DNA from 2 places in the Streptomyces sp. NPDC005181 genome. Region 1 is predicted to be linked to the other one. Evidence: riboswitches for the same ligand, from Rfam matches in the RefSeq annotation. Region 1 holds a riboswitch; the other holds the start of a gene.
The links. A riboswitch is a leader RNA that binds a small molecule or an ion and turns the genes downstream of it on or off. The one in region 1 is predicted to bind glycine.

Region 1 (3,069 bases):
AGCCTGCGCAGGTAGCGGAGCATCGCGGTCTCGGAGCGGTGCTGGTGGAAGACCGGGTGGGTGAGGAAGTCATCGGTGCGCAGCACGGACTCGGGCAGCGCATCGGCGGCCGCGGCATCCAGCGCCTCGATGTCGCCGTCGGTGCCGAAGGCCGCCCAGACGGCGGCGATCTGGGTGCGGGTGGTGGTCTCGTCGCAGGCGAGGGAGACCAGGTCGGCGTCGACGAGCCGCAGGTTGACGCCGCGCTCACGGGCATCGGCGACGACCTCGGCGGCCCTGCCCGGGACCCGCACGGTGAGCGTGTCGAAGTAGGCGTCGGTCTCGACGTCGATGGAGGCGGCCCGCAGGCCCTCGGCCAGGATCGTGGCGTAGCGGTGCGTGCGCCGCGCGATCGTCCGCAGTCCGTCGGGGCCGTGGTAGACGGCGTACATGCCGGCCATGACGGCGAGCAGCACCTGAGCGGTACAGATGTTGCTGGTGGCCTTCTCGCGGCGGATGTGCTGCTCGCGGGTCTGCAGGGCCAGGCGGTACGCCTTGTTGCCGTCCGCGTCGACGGAGACGCCGACGAGGCGGCCGGGCAGGCTGCGGGCGAACTTGTCGCGCACGGCCATGAAGCCCGCGTGCGGTCCGCCGAAGCCCATCGGCACGCCGAAGCGCTGCGTGGTGCCGACGGCGATGTCCGCGCCGAGGTCGCCGGGCGAGGTGAGGAGAGTCAGGGCCAGCAGGTCGGCGGCGACGGTGACGACGGCGCCGAGCTCATGGGCCTGCTCGATGACAGGCTTGATGTCCCGGACGGCGCCGGAGGCGCCCGGGTACTGGAGCAGCACGCCGAAGACACCGCGCTCGGCGACGTCGGCGGGGATGCCCTCGCTGAGGTCGGCGACGACGACCTCGACACCGGTCGGCTCTGCGCGGGTCTCTATCACCGCGACGGTCTGCGGCAAGGTGTCGGCGTCGACCAGGAAGACGCCGTCCTTGACCTTGCCGACGCGCCGCGCGAGTGCCATGGCCTCGGCGGCCGCGGTGCCCTCGTCGAGCAGCGAGGCGCCTGAGGTGGGCAGCCCGGTCAGCTCGGCGACCATCGTCTGGAAGTTGAGGAGGGCCTCGAGTCGGCCCTGCGAGATCTCCGGCTGGTACGGCGTGTAGGCCGTGTACCAGGCGGGGTTCTCCATGACGTTGCGGAGGATCACCGGCGGGGTGAAGGTGCCGTAGTAGCCGAGGCCGATCATCGGCGCGACGACCTGGTTGCGGTCGGCGAGCGAGCGCAGCTCGGCCAGGACCTCGGCCTCGGTGCGGGCCGTCGGCAGTTGCAGCGCCTCCGCGCTCTTGATGACATCGGGCACCGCGGCCGCGGTCAGGTCGTCGAGCGAGCCGTAACCAACCTGGGCGAGCATCTTCGCCTGCGCCTCGGCATCGGGTCCGATGTGGCGCTGTTCGAAGGGGATGCCCTGCTCCAGTTGGGAGAGCGGAGTGCGACGGGGGGTCATGGTGGAGGCCTCCTGGTCTGTCACGACCTGCGAGGGGCACAGCGGCGCGGGTGCCCGGACGGCCTCCCCCTCTGTCATCTCAACCTGAGAGCTTCACCGGTCCGCCCTGCGGCGTACCGGCTTTCACCGTCGGTGAGGAAAGGATCCGTCCCGGCGTCTGCCGCCACGAAACCCGCCCTGCTTTCCAGAGTGACCTCGTCCGTGCGGTACGGGGGCCTGAGAGATTCCGGGGAGGATTTGCTCCTTCGGCGCCTGCCGGATGTGCTCCGGAGGACTCTCCCGCACGGGGTCAGCAGCCGTAGTCAGCCTACCAGCGGGGTACGTCTCAGAAATCTCGAGTGGCCGAAGCCCCGGATCTGCACTTTCGTAGTGCCTGTGGAGTAGCCGCGACCAATGGGAGGGACCGTGCAGACCGACATCGATCCGCGCAGCCTTATAGGCCGCAAGGCGTTCGACCGCAAGGGCACCAAGATCGGCACCATCGACGAGGTGTATCTCGACGACGCGACCGGTGTCCCCGAGTGGGCCGCCGTACGCACCGGACTGTTCAGCAGGGACGCCTTCGTCCCGCTGGAGCCCAGCGAATTCGTCGACGACTCGCTCCGGATCCCCTTCGACCGTGCGCTGATCAAGGACGCACCCGACTTCGGTGTGGGCCGCCATCTCTCGCCGGAACAGGAACTCCAGCTCTACCGGCACTACGGTCTGGACTCGCCACCCGAGGAGCCGGGGCCGGACCGGGACTTCGGCAGGCTGGCCGGCCAGGACGAGTAGTCCACGGGATCGCGCACCAGTGGCAGCGGATCCGCGGGCCGAAGCTCCGGATCGTCGATACGGAACGTGCGCACCCGGCCGGGCGGCGACTCGGGTTCCTCGAACCGCACCGTCACCCGCCCCACCCCGCTGCCCTGCACCCAGCCGTGCCCATAAACGCCATGGCGGACGTCGTGCCCGGCGGGCCACCTCCGGGCCGCGAGCTGCTCGGGAGTCTCCTCCGATGCACCGGCCGCCGGCTCCTCCCCGTGCTCGCCCGGGACTTGGTCCTCGTCGGCCGGGCCGTCGGGCACGGACCGCTCACCGGCCGCCTGTGCGAAGAGATCTTCCTGCGTGTAGTCGGCAAGCCCCGTGACACCCACACCGAGCAGCCGTACGCCTCCGGTGGTGTCCACGGCCTCCAGGAGGCGCGCGGCGGCCTCCCTGACCACCGCGGGGTCGTCCGTGGGCCCTCGCAGCGTCTCGGACCGCGTGAGCGTCGAGAAGTCGTACCTGCGAACCTTCAGCACCACGGTCCGCCCCGACCGCTCCGCGGCCCGCAGCCGCTGGACACAGCGGTCGGCCAGCCGGTCGACCTCCGTCCTGACCCGGATTCGGTCGTGCAGGTCCATGTCGAAGGTGTCCTCGACCGAGACCGACTTCGCGTCGCGCTCGGCGACGACGGGGCGGTTGTCGTACCCGAGGGCCATGCGGTGCAGCGAGACGCCATGAGCCTTCCCCAGCAGCCGTACGAGCTCGTCCTCGCCCGCCTCGGCCAGGTCGTCGACCGTGGTCATCCCGGCGCGTCGCAGGTGGTCCCCGGTAGCGG
Region 2 (3,069 bases), on a different contig from region 1:
GCGGCCGAGCACTTCGACGAGCCGGCCGCCCGCTTCCGGGCTGCCGAGCGAGGCCCCGAGTACCTCTTCGAGCTCATTGGCCGGCCATCCGCCCTGCGGATGGGTCTGGACCGGTGCCGGAATGTCCACTGCTTCCCCTTCTCACCCCATGGCTTGCCGCAGAACAGTAACTCCGGCGCGCCCCTCCGCGCCGACGGGCGGCCGTGCTGGAGGCTGCCCGGCCGTGGTCCGCCGGACAGCCCTCAGCGGCGGTGGTCGGTGAACGTGATCCGGGCCAGCATCCCGGCCGCCTCCCGGTCCAGCAGCACCGCCGAGCAGCAGCCGGGCGGCAGGGCGCCGGCCTCGGTGTCCCGCAGCAGCCTGCCGACGGCCCTGCGGTGCCGGGCGAAGGCGTAACCGGAGACTCCGCGTCCGCGCTCGCGCTGACCCTCCCTCGCCACCTGCGGGGTGACGTCCAGCAGCACGAGGTGCAGGACACGGCCGCGGCGTCGCGCGTCCCGGGCCAGCCAGCCCCGTACCCACGCCTGGGTGCCGCAGTCGTGGACCACGACCGAGTCACCGGAGCGCAGCGCCCGCCAGAGCCCCCAGTAGTGGGCGACGCGGACCAGCGGGCGGTAGAGGGCGTACGGGAGTAAGCGGGGCACTCGCTGCGCCCAGCGGTCCCGGGTGTCCTGGGAGTCGATGGCCCGTACGGTCACCGCTCGCCGGATGAGCGTCGATTTGCCGCTGCCGGGCAGCCCGGAGACCACCACCACATCGCCCGCGGCGAAGTGCAGGCCGCCCGGGCTGCGCCCGGCGCGCTCGCGCAGATCGCGCACGACGGGTGCGTGCGTGCCGAAGCTTTCCCGGACAGGTGTGTCCGGCTGCGCGGGCATCGCGCCGTGCGCGACCCCCGCGGTCGTCGCGTACCGCTGCAACGTCATCGCCCTCCCCCTGTCGGTCGCTCACGCCTGCCCACGAAGTGTAAAGAAAAGGCAATGCGAGACAACCGTCCCACCCTTCGTTTCCCTCACGGGGTACCGACGCCCCACTCTTCCGTAATGCGTGCGATGATGACCCCGCCAACTGCATAAAGGCCGCTTGAATCCGCGCGGGAGAGTTCCGGCCACTGCCTGTGCCGGGCGCCGAAGGAGCAAGATCCTCCCTTGAATCTCTCAGGCCCCGTACCGCGTGGATGAGGCAGATCTGAAAAGCGAGTCGCCCCGGCGGCTCCACCCAAGGTGCAAGCCGAACCCGTCAGGGTCTCTCGGCGAACCTCTCAGGTTCCGATGACAGATGGGGAGGGATCGTCCTCGTCGTCATGCCCTGGGAGCCACACCTATGAGCAACGCCCCCCGTCTCACCGCCCTCGACGCCCTGCACCGCTCGCTGGGCGCGACCATGACCGACTTCGCGGGCTGGGACATGCCGCTGCGGTATGCCAGTGAGCGCGACGAGCACAATGCGGTGCGTACGAAGGCCGGCCTCTTCGACCTTTCGCACATGGGCGAGATCACCGTCACCGGCCCGCAGGCAGCGGCGTTCCTGAACTTCGCGCTGGTCGGCAACATCGGCACCGTCGCCGTCGGCCGCGCCCGCTACACGATGATCTGCGCCGAGGACGGCGGAATCCTGGACGACCTGATCGTCTACCGCCTCGGCGAGACCGAGTACATGGTCGTGGCCAACGCCGGGAACGCCCAGATCGTGCTGGACGCGCTGACCGCCCGCGCCGACGGGTTCGACGCCGCAGTGCGCGACGACCGCGACGCCTACGCGCTGATCGCCGTCCAGGGCCCCGAGTCCCCCGCCATTCTGGCCTCGGTCACCGACGCCGACCTGGACGGTCTGAAGTACTACGCGGGCCTGCCCGGAACCGTCGCCGGTGTGCCCGCACTGATCGCCCGTACCGGCTACACCGGCGAGGACGGCTTCGAGCTGTTCGTCGCCCCCGAGCACGCCGAGCAGCTCTGGCAGGCCCTCACCGCAGCGGGCGCCCCGCACGGCCTGATCCCGTGCGGCCTGTCCTGCCGTGACACGCTGCGCCTGGAGGCGGGCATGCCGCTGTACGGGCACGAGCTGACCACCGAGCTGACGCCGTTCGACGCCGGCCTGGGCCGGGTCGTGAAGTTCGAGAAGGAGGGCGACTTCGTCGGCCGCAAGGCGCTGGAGGCCGCCGCCGAGCGCGCCGAGACCGCCCCGCCGCGCAAACTGGTCGGCCTGGTCGCCGAGGGCCGCCGGGTGCCGCGCGCCGGTTTCTCCGTCGTCACCGAGGGGCAGATCATCGGCCAGGTCACCTCCGGCGCCCCGTCCCCGACCCTCGGCAAGCCGATCGCCATCGCGTATGTGGACGCCGCGCACGCCGCGCCCGGGACCGCGGGTGTCGGAGTGGACATCCGCGGCAGCCACGAGCCCTACGAGGTCGTGGCCCTGCCGTTCTACAAGCGCCAGAAGTGACGTAGTCGCGTCTCACCCCGTAAGACCACCGTTCATCAGCACTCCCCCGCGTACAGGAGAATTCAGGTCATGAGCAACCCTCAGCAGCTGCGTTACAGCAAGGAGCACGAGTGGCTGTCGGCCGTCGAGGACGGTGTGGCCACAGTCGGTATCACCGAGTTCGCGGCCAACGCGCTCGGTGACGTCGTCTACGCCCAGCTCCCCGAGGTCGGTGACACGGTGACCGCGGGCGAGACCTGCGGTGAGCTGGAGTCGACCAAGTCCGTCAGCGACCTGTACTCGCCGGTGACCGGCGAGGTCACCGCCTCCAACCAGGACGTCGTGGACGACCCGGCGCTGGTGAACTCCGCTCCCTTCGAGAGCGGCTGGCTGTTCAAGGTACGCATCGCGGAAGAGCCGAAGGACCTGCTCTCCGCGGACGAGTACTCCGAGTTCTCCGGCAACTAAAGACTCCAAGGGACCACCTGATGTCGCTTCTCAACTCCTCCCTCCACGAGCTGGACCCGGATGTCGCCGCCGCCGTCGACGCCGAGCTCCACCGTCAGCAGTCCACCCTCGAAATGATCGCCTCGGAGAACTTCGCTCCGGTCGCGGTCATGGAGGCCCAGGGCTCCGTCCTCACCAACAAGTACG

Region 2: linked by a shared signal. The riboswitch ahead of gcvT (glycine cleavage system aminomethyltransferase GcvT) and the one ahead of gcvP (aminomethyl-transferring glycine dehydrogenase) in region 1 are both predicted to bind glycine.

What each region holds. Positions count from the first base shown of each region.
Region 1 covers NZ_JBEXID010000036.1:64,344-67,412, forward strand. The annotation lists gene gcvP (aminomethyl-transferring glycine dehydrogenase) at 1-1,487, opposite strand, end outside; glycine riboswitch at 1,682-1,779, opposite strand; gene ABZV38_RS22895 (PRC-barrel domain-containing protein) at 1,881-2,261, shown strand; gene ABZV38_RS22900 (DNA polymerase IV) at 2,186-3,069, opposite strand, start outside.
Region 2 covers NZ_JBEXID010000025.1:57,513-60,581, forward strand. The annotation lists gene ABZV38_RS18375 (enhanced serine sensitivity protein SseB) at 1-129, opposite strand, end outside; gene ABZV38_RS18380 (AAA family ATPase) at 243-923, opposite strand; glycine riboswitch at 1,082-1,179, shown strand; gene gcvT (glycine cleavage system aminomethyltransferase GcvT) at 1,321-2,436, shown strand; gene gcvH (glycine cleavage system protein GcvH) at 2,506-2,883, shown strand; gene glyA (serine hydroxymethyltransferase) at 2,904-3,069, shown strand, end outside.